Regions from separate parts of the Enterobacter sp. UPMP2061 genome, predicted to be linked through region 1. Evidence: predicted binding sites of a transcription regulator. Region 1 holds the regulator's gene; each other region holds the start of a gene.

The links. The regulator PurR, encoded in region 1, represses purine synthesis genes. The targets are predictions, from matches to a motif close to CANGCAAACGTTTGCNTG.
Region 2: ACWKXX_RS03350 (amino acid aminotransferase) is a predicted target of PurR. The motif match lies at 3,502-3,519, and genes of this name have one in related genera.
Region 3: gcvT (glycine cleavage system aminomethyltransferase GcvT) is a predicted target of PurR. The motif match lies at 2,124-2,141, and genes of this name have one in related genera.

What each region holds. Positions count from the first base shown of each region.
Region 1 covers NZ_JBSKJP010000001.1:1,055,403-1,060,102, forward strand. The annotation lists gene punC (purine nucleoside transporter PunC) at 1-1,112, opposite strand, end outside; gene punR (DNA-binding transcriptional activator PunR) at 1,226-2,137, shown strand; gene purR (HTH-type transcriptional repressor PurR) at 2,155-3,180, opposite strand; gene cydH (cytochrome bd-I oxidase subunit CydH) at 3,478-3,567, shown strand; gene ACWKXX_RS05170 (MFS transporter) at 3,729-4,700, shown strand, end outside.
Region 2 covers NZ_JBSKJP010000001.1:715,431-720,130, forward strand. The annotation lists gene ldtD (L,D-transpeptidase) at 1-799, shown strand, start outside; gene ACWKXX_RS03340 (YcbK family protein) at 975-1,526, shown strand; gene ACWKXX_RS03345 (MBL fold metallo-hydrolase) at 1,547-2,194, shown strand; gene ACWKXX_RS03350 (amino acid aminotransferase) at 2,248-3,438, opposite strand; gene ompF (porin OmpF) at 3,623-4,681, opposite strand.
Region 3 covers NZ_JBSKJP010000011.1:58,959-63,658, reverse strand. The annotation lists gene ubiH (2-octaprenyl-6-methoxyphenyl hydroxylase) at 1-587, shown strand, start outside; gene ubiI (FAD-dependent 2-octaprenylphenol hydroxylase) at 600-1,802, shown strand; gene gcvT (glycine cleavage system aminomethyltransferase GcvT) at 2,200-3,294, shown strand; gene gcvH (glycine cleavage system protein GcvH) at 3,318-3,707, shown strand; gene gcvP (aminomethyl-transferring glycine dehydrogenase) at 3,832-4,700, shown strand, end outside.

The DNA of each region.
Region 1 (4,700 bases):
ACGGTGACCAGCATCACGCTGGTAGTGGTGAGCAGCGGGGTTGCAATCAACGCAGAGACCACGAGACTTGCCAGGAAGCACAGGCCAAGTTGCAGGGTATTTTGCAGCGCGGCAGCGCGGCCTGTCGCCTGCGGAAATGGACGCAACGCCTGGGCTACAACAATAGGGTAGATGGCCCCGTTAGCGATCGCCATGACGCAGAACGGAATCAAAATTTCTGCAAGCCCGGCGCCGGGAATAAAGCCGACAGCCCAGGTCGCAATCACGCTTAGCGCATACAAAACCAGCAGCCAGGGCAGCATCTGTTGGCCTCCCCATTTTTGCAGCGCGGCGCGACAGCCATAGCCACCCACCAGGAAGGCGATGGTCTGTGGTACATAGCTCAGGCCGATAGCCGCCGGGCTGTAGCCCATGTCATGCAGAATGAACGGCGAACCGGTTAGCCAGGCAAAGAAGCTGGCAGAGCAGGCAGCATAAATCAGCACGTTACCGCGATAGGCTTTCGACCGCAGTAAAGAGGTAAAGGTGATGGGCTTTGCGTCCGGATGCGTCTCTTTTTTATGCGCAGGTTTAAGCCCGAAAGCAGGCAGCATCAGGACCAGCGTAATAGCAAAGAGCGTGGCGAAAATGGCCTGCCAGTCGAAATGCGCCAGGATCCAGCTGCCCAGTAACGGGGCAAGCGCCGGCGACAGGCCGACCAGCGGCATAATAGTGGCGAATATGCGGTTAGTGCGCGAGGCGGGGTAGTAATCGGTCACCAGCGCCTGCCAGGTCACCGCTGCGGCGCAGACACCGACCGCCTGAATAAAGCGCAGCGCCAGCAGCCAGGCGGCATCGCGGACCCACAGCATGCCCAGACAGCCTACGGCAAAAATCGCCAGACCCAACAACAGGACGGGCTTACGGCCGAAACGATCCGAGAGCGGCCCCCACAGCAATTGCGCAAAAGCAAAGCCGGCGAGGAACAAACTTAAACTGGCGCTGATGGCGGCGGCAGGGGTTTGCAAATCTTCCTGCATCGCGGCGAACGCGGGCAGATACATATCGGTCGCCAAAAAGCCCAGCACGCTTAAGCCGCCGAGCCAGACTAAAAATCCTTTCCTGGGTTGCACTGTTTTTTCTCCTGAGGAGGCAGGTGTACGTTGGCGCAGAGTGTAGGGAGTGTAAAGCGGCTTGTGAAACGCTAATATTTGGCGGGTGCATTCAAAAATTTTGCAGGCTAAATATGTGGTCAGATTATTCCCTTGAAGTGGTTGATGCCGTGGCGCGTAACGGCAGCTTTACCGGTGCCGCCCAGGAGCTGCATCGCGTTCCCTCGGCTATCAGCTATACGGTGCGCCAGCTGGAAGCGTGGCTGGCGGTGCCGCTGTTCGAGCGGCGTCATCGCGACGTGGAGCTCACGCCTGCCGGAGCGTGGTTTTTGAAGGAAGGGCGGTCTGTTATCAAAAAAATGCAGATCACCCGTGAGCAGTGCCAGCAGATCGCCAACGGCTGGCGCGGGCATCTCGCTATCGCGGTGGATAACATCGTTAAGCCGGAGCGGACCCGGCAGATGATCGTCGATTTCTATCGTCATTTTTCCGACGTCGAACTGCGTGTTTCGCAGGAAGTGTTCAACGGCGTCTGGGATGCGCTGGCGGACGGCAGGGCGGAGATGGCGATTGGTGCAACCCAGGCGATCCCGGTTGGGGGGCGCTACGCGTTTCGCGACATGGGCATGCTGAGCTGGACCTGCGTGGTCGCGCGCGATCACCCGCTGGCGGCGCTGGAAGGTCCGCTGAGCGATGACACCTTACGCAACTGGCCCTCGCTGGTGCTGGAAGATACCTCCCGCTCGCTGCCCAAGCGCATTACCTGGCTGCTGGATAATCAGCGCCGCGTGGTCGCACCGGACTGGGAGTCGTCAGCCACCTGTCTGAGCGCGGGGCTGTGCGTTGGCATGGTGCCGGTGCATTTTGCGCGCCCGCGCATCGACGCGGGAGAGTGGGTGGCCTTGACGCTGGAAAACCCCTTCCCGGATGCCGCGTGCTGTCTGACGTGGCAGCAAAACGACGTCTCGCCCGCCATGGCCTGGCTGCTGGATTATCTGGGCGACAGCGAAACGCTGAACCGGGAGTGGTTGCGGGAACCAGCATAGCTGGCCCCGTAATGAGATTAACGACGGTAGTCGCGGAACGGACCGTCCGCAACGGAACGGCGTTCAATCAGGCGCGGGTGAACTTCAATGGACTGGGACTGTTCACGCTTGTTGACGATCCTGTCCAGCAGCATGTTGAAGGCCGTTTCACCCAGCGAATCTTTCGGCTGGTGAATGGTGGTCAGCGCCGGGGTAAAGAAGCGGGCGTTGCGCACGTTGTCATAGCCGATCACCGAGATATCCTGCGGGACGCGCAGGCCGAGTTCATCCGCCGCGCAGAGCGCGCCCATCGCCATGATGTCGCCGCCGCAGAACACCGCGGTAGGGCGATGCGGCTGGGAGACGATCTGCTGCATGGCGCGATAGCCCGACTCCGGCTCGAAGTCGCCCTGAACAATCCAGTTTTCCGGCACGGTGATCAGCGCCTCTTCCATCGCTTTCATGAAACCGGCCAGACGGCCAGCTCCGGTGTTACGCTCCAGCGGACCCGGGATCACGCCAATTTCACGATGACCGCGTTCTACCAGATAACGCCCCGCCATGTAGCCGCCTTCAAAGGCGTTATCAATAACGGAGTCGGTAAAGTCTGCGCGCGCTTCGCCCCAGTCCATGACCACCATCGGAATGTGGCGATACTCTTCCAGCATAGAAAGGACCGACTCGGGGTATTCAGAACACATTACCAGCAGGCCGTCGACGCGCTTTTGCGCCATCATTGACAGGTAAGCGCGCTGTTTTTCAATGTTGTTCCACGCGTTGCCCAGAATCAGGGTATAGCCTTTCTGGAAGCAGTTTTTTTCAACGGCTTCGATGATTTCAGCAAAGTAGGCCGCTTCACTGCTGGTGGCCAGCAGACCAATCGATTTGGTGTGATTAACCTTCAAGCTGCGGGCGACCGCACTTGGCGAGTAGTGCAGCTCTTTGATTGCCGCCCAGACGGCATTACGCGTCTCTTCAGCGACGAAACGCGTTTTGTTAATAACATGTGATACGGTTGTAGTGGAAACGTTTGCGCGTTTTGCTACGTCTTTAATTGTTGCCATTAAATGTCACTCCAGACCATATCCTAAGCTCCTGAAAAAATTGAAGGTAAACGTTTGCCTTCTCTCACCCTTATCACGCAAACATGAGTTGCGACACGCCGGGAAAACGACACAGGACGTCAGGAGGGGGTCAGTGGCCGGTACGCTAATAAATTTAGCGTGGAATTTTGTCCTATCTTGATGAAAAGGGGAAGAGGTAAAGTGGATATCCGCTTAAATCCTGGAAGATTTTTGACCTGAACTGTGTAAAAATGAGCAAGCTCACTTTTCGTAGGGTGAATAAAAGGAGAAAAATTGATGAGTACCGATCTGAAGTTTTCGCTGTTTACCACCATTGTTGTTCTTGCCCTGATTGTTGCGGGTGGTTTAACCGCTGCGCTGCACTGATTCAGGAGGGGGGAGAACCTTCTCCCTCTCTTGCCGCTATTGTTACCTCTCCGGCAAAAATCTTTTGCCAAAATGTTAACTTCTCATTTTTTGTGATTGATGTCATGCTTTTGACTTCTTAGTTCTGTGCCGGGTTATGGCACGGTATCCGGAGTCTCTTCATGAAAATCAATTTTCCCCTGCTGGCCCTGGCGATTGGCGCCTTTGGGATTGGCACCACTGAATTCTCCCCGATGGGGTTATTGCCTGTTATCGCCCGGGGTGTGGACGTCTCAATTCCTGCGGCCGGTATGTTAATTAGCGCCTACGCGATTGGCGTGATGGTGGGCGCGCCGCTGATGACGCTGCTGCTTTCCCACCGCGCTCGCCGCAATGCGCTGATTTTCCTGATGGCGATTTTCACTCTCGGAAATGTGCTTTCCGCGATTTCGCCCGATTACACCACTCTGATGCTTTCGCGCATTCTGACCAGCCTCAACCATGGCGCCTTCTTCGGACTGGGCTCGGTTGTTGCCGCCAGCGTGGTGCCAAAACATAAGCAGGCCAGCGCGGTAGCCACTATGTTCATGGGCCTCACCATCGCTAATATCGGCGGCGTTCCCGCTGCCACCTGGCTGGGAGAGGCCATCGGCTGGCGTATGTCTTTCCTCGCAACCGCCGGACTGGGCGTGGTCGCGATGGTTGCGCTGTTCTTCTCACTGCCGAAAGGAAGTGCGGGAGAACGTCCGGAAGTACGTAAAGAGCTGGCGGTGCTGATGCGTCCTCAGGTGTTGTCCGCGCTGCTTACCACGGTACTGGGGGCCGGGGCGATGTTTACGCTCTACACCTATATCTCCCCGGTGCTGCACGACATTACCCACGCAACGCCACTCTTTGTTACCGCGATGCTGGTGCTGATTGGTGTCGGGTTCTCGATTGGCAACTATCTTGGTGGGAAATTTGCCGACCGCTCCGTCAGTGGAACACTGAAAGGTTTTTTAACGCTGCTGATTGTCATCATGGTGGCGATTCCGTGGCTGGCGCGTAACGAAGTGGGTGCCGCGATTGCCATGGTGGTGTGGGGCGCCGCAACCTTTGCCGTGGTGCCACCGTTGCAGATGCGCGTAATGCGCGTTGCGCACGAAGCGCCGGGG
Region 2 (4,700 bases), 340 kb from region 1:
CTCTCCGGCCCAGCGGGCAGGGGTGCTGGCGTTGAATATCCAGCGCTTGCGCTTGCTGCCGGGCACGTTATCCACCGGCATTATGGTCAACATTCCGGCGTACTCCCTGGTCTACTATCAGGACGGTAGCGAAGTGCTGGCGTCCCGCGTGATTGTCGGCCGACCTGACCGTAAAACGCCAATGATGAGCAGCGCGCTGAATAACGTGGTGGTTAACCCGCCGTGGAACGTGCCGCCGACGCTGGCGCGCAAAGATATCCTGCCTAAGGTCTGGAATGACCCGGGTTATCTGGAGCGACACAACTATACGGTGATGCGGGGCTGGAACAGCAAAGAAGCGATTGACCCCTGGATGGTCGACTGGTCAACGATTACGCCTTCGAACCTGCCGTTCCGTTTCCAGCAGGCACCGGGCGCACATAACTCGCTGGGACGTTACAAATTCAATATGCCAAGTTCGGACGCTATCTACCTGCATGATACCCCGAACCATAATCTGTTTCAGAAAGATGCACGCGCGCTCAGCTCGGGCTGTGTCCGCGTGAACAAGGCCTCCGAGCTGGCGAATATGCTGTTGCAGGATGCAGGCTGGAACGATACGCGGATATCAGATGCCCTGAAGCAGGGGGATACGCGTTACGTCAATATTCGCCACAATATTCCGGTCAATCTTTACTATCTGACGGCGTTTGTAGGCGCGGACGGACGCACCCAGTATCGTACAGATATTTACAATTATGATCTGACAGCGCGATCCGGCGCACAAATTTTGCCAAAAGCGGAACAATTAATCAGGTAAATGAAGTAGTTCGGTAAAAATGATTGTCGTAAGTTATGGTGAATATGAGGCGATCTGTCTGCAAGCCGCGTATTCACTGGGGTTGGGCGCCTTGACGTAGCAGGCTTTGCCAGTTATGGTGCCCTTCGTGCGCTAAGCATATTGACAATTTCTTTTACCTGTAGACCTGATTATCATGGACAAATTTGACGCTAATCGCCGCAAATTGCTGGCGTTAGGTGGCGTTGCGCTGGGCGCAGCAGCCATCCTTCCGACGCCAGCATTTGCCACCCTCTCGACACCTCGTCCGCGTATTTTAACGCTCAACAATCTGCATACTGGTGAGACGCTTAAAGCGGAATTTTTCGATGGCAGAGGCTATATTCAGGATGAATTAGCAAGACTCAACCATTTTTTCCGTGATTTCCGCGCGAATAAAATCAAAGCCATCGACCCTGGATTATTCGATCAGCTTTACCGCTTGCAGGGACTGCTGGGGACCAAAAGGCCGGTGCAACTCATTTCTGGCTATCGCTCTCTGGATACCAACAATGAACTGCGCGCCCACAGCCGTGGGGTAGCGAAAAAAAGCTATCACACTAAAGGGCAGGCGATGGATTTCCATATTGAAGGCGTTTCGTTAGCCAATATTCGCAAAGCGGCGTTATCTATGCGCGCAGGTGGTGTAGGATACTACCCACGTAGCAACTTTGTGCATATTGATACCGGGCCGGTTCGGCACTGGTAATAACGAAACACAGGAGCAGTATGAACTATCGTATTATTCCGGTTACCGCGTTCTCACAGAACTGTTCATTGATCTGGTGTGAACAAACTAAACTGGCCGCGCTTGTCGATCCCGGTGGAGACGCAGGGACAATCAAGCAGGAAGTCGCTGCCAGCGGTGTAACGCTGATGCAGATTTTACTCACCCATGGCCATCTCGACCATGTGGGTGCAGCGGCAGAACTGGCTGAACACTACGGTGTGCCGATTATCGGCCCGGAAAAAGAAGATGAGTTCTGGCTTCAGGGGCTACCTGCCCAAAGCCGCATGTTTGGTCTGGATGACTGTCAGCCACTGACACCGGACCGCTGGCTGAACGAAGGCGATCGCGTTAACGTAGGGAATGTAACTTTACAGGTGTTGCATTGCCCAGGGCATACGCCCGGCCATATCGTCTTCTTTGATGACGTGTCGCGCCTGCTGATTTCCGGTGACGTGATTTTCAAAGGGGGCGTAGGACGCAGCGATTTCCCACGCGGCGATCACGGTCAACTGATTCAGTCGATTAAGCAGAAGTTATTGCCGTTAGGTAATGATGTGACGTTTATCCCTGGACACGGACCAATGTCGACGCTGGGCGATGAGCGGTTGCATAACCCGTTCCTTCAGGATGAAATGCCTGTCTGGTAAACCCGGTAAAATAAAAAAGCCTGCGCGATGCAGGCTTTTTTTATGGGTGCAGGTTACAGCACCGCGACAATGGCTTCGCACAGCGGCGCCATGTTGTCAGGCGTCATACCTGCAACGTTCACGCGGCCAGAGGCAACGGCATACACGCCAAACTCTTCACGCAGGCGCAGCACCTGCTCTTTGGTCAGGCCGCTGAAGGAGAACATGCCGTTCTGCTTGATGATGAAGCTGAAGTCACGGTCAGCGCCTTTCTCAGCCAGCGTGTTCACAAACAGCAGACGCATGCGCTGAATGCGCTGACGCATATCGTTCAGCTCTTGTTCCCAGATTGCGCGCAGCGCATCGTTGCTCAGGATCGTCGCGACCACAGACGCACCGTGTGCCGGTGGGTTAGAGTAGTTAGCGCGGATCACGGACTTCATCTGGCTGAATGCGCGATCGACGGTTGCTTCGTCAGCAGCCACCAGCGTACAGGCGCCGACACGCTCGTTATACAGACCAAAGTTCTTGGAATAGGAGCTTGCGACAATCAGCTCCTGATGCACGGCGGCGAATGCGCGCAGACCTTCTGCATCTTCTTCCAGACCACGGGCAAAGCCCTGGTAAGCGAAGTCGAACAGCGGCAGCCAGCCTTTTTCAACGGACAGCTTAGCCAGCTGTTCCCACTGCTCAAGCGTAGGATCGATACCGGTTGGGTTATGGCAGCAGCCGTGGAACAGCACCACATCGCCCGCCTGGGCTTCGCTCAGGCTGGCCAGTAGACCGTCGAAATCCAGCGCGTGGTTTGCCGCGTCGTAGTAGGCGTATTCACGCACTTCCAGACCCGCAGAATTAAAAACGCTCTTGTGGTTCGGCCAGCTTGGATTGCTTACCCACACACGCTTCACAGAGGTGTTTTTCGCCAGGAAATCTGCCGCCACGCGCAGTGCGCCGGTACCGCCTGGGGTCTGCGCCGTGCGGGCGCGTTTTTCGCTCACAATGGTGCTGCCTTTGCCGAACAGCAGCTCCTGGGTGCAGCGACCAAATTCAGGGATACCATCAATACCGAGGTAGTTTTTGGTGGTTTCGTTTTCCAGCAGATACTGCTCAGCTTTTTTGACGCTGGTCAGTACCGGAGTTTTGCCGGTTTCATCTTTATATACACCAATACCCAGGTTGATTTTGCCAGGGCGGTCGTCGGCACGAAACAGATCGGCCAGGCCCAGAATTGGGTCGGCAGGAGCGGCAGTAATGTTCTCAAACATGACGAAGTTCCATTGTGATTACAGAAGTGAAATCCGCTATCAGGTTAACGGTAGATTTACAAAATGCCAACCGTTTGCGACGAAAAGCGTGCGGCTTTTCAAAAGTCGCTATTATTTTCTCTCAGGAATAAAAAAACAGGGCCGAAGCCCTGTTCATTAAGCATATAACAACGAGGTGTGCTGATTAGAACTGGTAAACCAGACCCAGAGCCACGATATCGTCGTTGTTGATGCCCAGCTTGTTGTCGTCTTTCAGCTGGTTGATCTGATAGTCAACATAGGTAGACATGTTTTTGTTGAAGTAGTATGTCGCACCAACGTCGATGTAGTTGATGTAGTCTTCGTCACCGATACCTTCTACGTCTTTCGCTTTAGATTTGTAGTAAGCGATGGATGGACGCAGACCGAAGTCGAACTGGTACTGAGCGACGACAGAGAAGTCCTGAGACTTGTTAGCGAAACCACGGCTGCCCAGACGCGCTGCGTTACGCATCTCGCCATAAATAGCTGCCAGGTAGATGTTGTTCGCGTCATATTTCAGGCCGGTTGCCCACTGCTCAGCTTTGTCGCCTTTACCCCAATCCAGCGTCTGCTGGTTGTTGGTACGGTCAGCTGCACCATAAGCACCCACAATGCCGAAACCGTCGAAATCATAGCTCAGAGAGGTTGCCCAGCCGTCACCGTTGGAACGTACTGCGTCATCACGTTCATTTTTGCCCAGGTACTGAACACCAAAGTTCAGACCGTCAACCAGGCCGAAGAAGTTGCTGTTACGGTAAGTCGCCAGACCACCCGTACGGCCTGCGAAGAAGTTATCGCTCGCGCCGGTGTCGCCGCCGAACTCAGGCAGCATATCGGTGATGCCGATTGCGTCATAGACCAGACCGTAGTTACGACCGTAGTCGAAGGAGCCTGCGTCACCAAATTTCAGACCTGCGAATGCCAGACGGGTTTTGTTGCCGTTCTGTGCATCGCCACCTTCAGAGTTGTTACCCTGGAAGTTGTATTCCCACTGACCGTAACCAGTCAGCTGATCGTTGATCTGAGTTTCACCTTTGAAGCCCAGACGCGCGTAAGTGTTGTCGCCATCGTTGCCCGCGTAATCAGAGAAGTAATGCAGGCCAACTGCTTTCCCGTAAAGATCTAATTTGTTGCCGTCTTTGTTATAGATTTCAGCAGCGTTTGCTGCACCGGCTACCAGCAGGGCAGGGACTACCACTGCCAGGATATTGCGCTTCATCATTATTTATTACCCTCATTGG
Region 3 (4,700 bases), on a different contig from region 1:
GCAGGGCATTTGAGCGCTTCACGGAGCACGGCCCGCTGGCCATGCTGCCGATGTCGAACGGGCGCTGCTCGCTGGTATGGTGCCATGCGCAGGATCGGGCCGATGAGGTTCTCTCCTGGTCCGACGAACGTTTTTGTTCCGAGCTGCAAAAAGCCTTCGGCTGGCGGCTTGGGCGCATCACCCATGCCGGAAAACGCGTGGCCTATCCGCTCGCGCTGACGACCGCATCGCAGACTGTCTCCCATCGCGTCGCCCTGGTCGGCAACGCCGCGCAGACGCTGCACCCCATCGCCGGGCAAGGCTTCAACCTTGGCCTCCGTGACGTGATAAGCCTGGCAGAGCTACTGGCCCGGACGTGGAGCGAACAACAGGATTGTGGCGCATACTCGGTGCTAAGCCATTACCAGAAACGACGCCAGGCGGACAAAGCGGCGACCATTGGCGTCACCGACGGTTTAGTCCACCTGTTTGCCAATCGCTGGGCACCGCTGGTTGCGGGTCGCAACCTTGGGCTGATGGCGATGGAACTGTTCATTCCGGCACGTGACGTGCTGGCGCAGCGGACCCTGGGTTGGGTCGCGCGTTAAGGAGTATTGACCGTGCAAAATGTTGATGTCGCCATTGTGGGTGGCGGAATGGTAGGACTGGCGCTGGCCTGTGGTTTACAGGGCAGCGGCCTGCGCGTGGCCGTGCTTGAGCAAAAAGCGCCGCAGCCTGTGGCGCAGGATGCACCGCCGGAGCTGCGCGTCTCGGCGATCAATGCCGCCAGCGAAAAGCTACTGACGCACCTTGGCGTCTGGTCTGAAATCGTGGCGCTGCGTGCCAGCTGTTACCATGGCATGGAAGTGTGGGACAAAGACAGCTTCGGCCATATCGCGTTTGACGATGAAAGCATGGGCTATAGCCACCTTGGACACATCGTTGAAAACGCGGTGATCCACCACGCGCTGTGGCAGAAAGCACAGCAGTGCAGCGACGTCACGCTGATCGCACCGGCGAAACTCCAGCAGGTGGCGTGGGGCGAAAACGACGCGTTTATCACTCTTGAAAGTGGCGACATGCTGACCGCGCGTCTGGTGGTGGGTGCCGACGGCGCCAATTCCTGGCTGCGTAACAAAGCGGATATTCCGCTGACCTTCTGGGATTACCGCCATCACGCGTTGGTGGCCACAATCCGCACCGAAGAGCCGCACGGCGGCGTGGCGCGCCAGATTTTCCATAATGACGGCATTCTGGCCTTCCTGCCGCTTGCCGATCCGCATCTCTGCTCCATCGTCTGGTCCTTAGAGCCGGAGAAAGCGCAGCAGATGCAGGAGGCGACGCCGGATGCCTTCAGTCAGGCGCTATGCGTGGCGTTTGATAACCGTCTGGGCCTGTGCATGCTTGAAAGCGAACGCCAGACGTTTCCGTTAACCGGTCGCTACGCGCGTCAGTTTGCCGCGCACCGTCTGGCGCTGGTGGGGGATGCGGCGCATACCATTCATCCGCTGGCCGGGCAGGGGGTGAACCTCGGCTTTATGGACGCGGCTGAGCTGGTTGAAGAGCTGCGTCGCCTGCATCGGGAAGGCAAAGATATTGGCCAGCATCTGTATCTGCGTCGCTACGAGCGCAGCCGCAAACACAGTGCGGCGATGATGCTGGCGGGGATGCAGGGTTTCCGCGAGCTGTTTGCCGGAGCGAATCCGGCGAAAAAACTGCTGCGCGATATTGGCCTCAAGCTGGCCGACACTCTTCCCGGCGTAAAACCGCAGCTTCTTCGTCAGGCAATGGGCCTCAACGATCTTCCCGACTGGTTACGTTAATCTCGATCCCCGTCACACTTTATTTTCCCGGCCTCCGCGCCGGGGAAATTTCCTTGTTTGAAATAATCTAATTTCACGTCATTTTTCGCATTAGAAAATCTAATCTTACTATTTTTATGTTACGGAAATTCGGCCCGTTTTTCCGCACGAAATATCACCATCTGCTAAATTCTGTTAGATCATTGTTAATTTTATGCGGGTTTAATCGCATTTTCCCAGTGAATAACTCTGTAGGCTTTTCAGCGATTTTTGGTCATAAGCTAATGTGATGACCCGTTTTACCTTATGGTTAACCGCCGGTTTCGGTGGTAAGTTCAGGTAAAAGAGAACGTTTGCGTCGGCCCCCGATCGCGAGGCCGACACCGGGTTTCACGGTGAATTTTTCAACGAGGAAAAGATGGCTCAACAGACTCCTTTGTACGAACAGCACGTGTTGTGCGGCGCCCGCATGGTGGACTTCCACGGCTGGATGATGCCGCTGCACTACGGCTCGCAGATTGATGAGCACCACGCGGTGCGCACCGATGCCGGTATGTTCGACGTGTCTCATATGACGATTGTCGACCTGCGCGGTAGCCGCACCCGGGAGTTTTTGCGTTATCTGCTGGCAAACGACGTCGCCAAACTGAAAACGCCGGGCAAAGCGCTCTATACCGGCATGCTCAATGCCTCTGGCGGCGTGATTGACGACCTCATCGTCTACTACTTCACCGAAGATTTCTTCCGCCTCGTTGTAAACTCCGCCACCCGCGAAAAAGATCTCTCCTGGATTTCCCAACACGCTGAACCTTACGCCATAGACATCACCGTCCGTGACGATCTGTCGCTGATTGCCGTGCAGGGGCCAAACGCCCAGGCGAAAGCCGCCTCTCTGTTCAGCGACGAGCAGCGCAAAGCCACCGAAGGCATGAAGCCGTTCTTCGGCGTGCAGGCGGGCGATCTGTTTATCGCCACCACCGGCTACACCGGTGAAGCGGGCTACGAAATTGCGATGCCAAACGAGAAGGCCGCTGATTTCTGGCGTGCGCTGGTGGAGGCGGGCGTGAAGCCTGCGGGCCTGGGCGCGCGCGATACGCTGCGTCTGGAAGCAGGGATGAACCTCTACGGTCAGGAGATGGACGAAGGCGTCTCTCCGCTGGCGGCCAACATGGGCTGGACCATTGCGTGGGAACCGGCTGACCGTGATTTTATTGGCCGTGAAGCGCTGGAGATGCAGCGCGAGAAGGGCACTGAACAGCTGGTAGGCCTGGTGATGAAAGAAAAAGGCGTTCTGCGCGGCGAGCTGCCTGTACGCTTCACCGATGCCGATGGCAATCATCGCGAAGGCGTGATCACCAGCGGAACGTTCTCCCCGACGCTCGGCTACAGTATTGCCCTGGCACGCGTGCCGGCGGGGATTGGCGAAACGGCGGTGGTGCAGATCCGCAACCGCGAAATGCCGGTCAACGTGACCAAACCGATTTTTGTTCGCGCCGGTAAGCCGGTCGCCTAACTATTTTTATCAGGAGAACTTCAATGAGCAATGTGCCAGCAGAACTGAAATACAGCAAAGAACACGAGTGGCTGCGCAAAGAGGCGGACGGCACTTACACCGTTGGGATCACCGAGCACGCGCAGGAGCTGCTGGGCGACATGGTGTTTGTTGATCTGCCGGAAGTGGGCGCAACCGTGAGCGCAGGCGACGACTGTGCGGTGGCGGAATCCGTTAAAGCGGCCTCTGACATCTACGCCCCGGTGAGCGGTGAAATTGTTGCCGTGAACGACGCGCTGAGCGACTCCCCGGAGCTGGTCAACAGCGAACCGTATGAAGGCGGCTGGATCTTCAAGATCAAAGCCAGCGACGAAGCGCAGGTTGCCGCGCTGCTGGATGCGACCGCGTACGAAGCACTGTTAGAAGACGAGTAATCAGTAATCCCCCTCTCCCTTTGGGAGAGGGCAGGGGTGAGGGTGCCAATCTTCCCCTCACCCTAACCCTCTCCCAAAGGGAGAGGGAACTTAAATTCACTGCACGTTTCAGGAACCATCGCTCATGACACAGACTTTAAGCCAGCTTGAAAACCGTGGCGCCTTCATTGAACGTCACATTGGGCCGGATGCTCAGCAACAGCAGGAGATGCTGAAGACAGTTGGCGCGGATTCATTAAACGCACTGATCGGCCAGATCGTGCCAAAAGACATCCAGCTTGCTACGCCGCCGCAGGTAGGCGAGTCCACGACGGAGTTCGCCGCGCTGGCGGAGCTGAAGGCCATCGCCGGCCTTAACAAGCGCTATAAGTCTTACATTGGCATGGGCTACACCAACGTGCAGTTACCGCCGGTGATCCTGCGTAACATGCTGGAAAACCCGGGCTGGTACACCGCTTACACCCCGTATCAGCCAGAAGTCTCCCAGGGCCGTCTGGAAGCGCTGCTGAACTTCCAGCAGGTGACGCTGGATCTGACCGGTATGGATATCGCCTCTGCCTCGCTGCTGGATGAAGCGACCGCCGCCGCCGAAGCGATGGCGATGGCGAAGCGCGTGAGCAAGCTGAAAAACGCCAACCGCTTCTTCGTGGCGGCGGACGTGCATCCCCAGACGCTGGACGTGGTGCGCACCCGTGCGGAAACCTTCGGCTTTGAGGTGATTGTCGACGACGCTGAAAAAGTGCTGGATCACCAGGACGTCTTCGGCGTGCTGTTGCAGCAGGTGGGCACCACCGGGGAAGTGCACGACTACGGCGCACTGATCGCCGAGCTGAAATCCCGTAAGGTTATTGTTAGCGTCGCCGCTGATTTTATGGCGCTGGTGCTGCTGACGGCGCCAGGCAAACAGGGCTCGGATATTGTCTTCGGCTCAGCTCAGCGTTTCGGCGTGCCGATGGGCTACGGCGGCCCGCACGCGGCGTTCTTTGGCGCGAA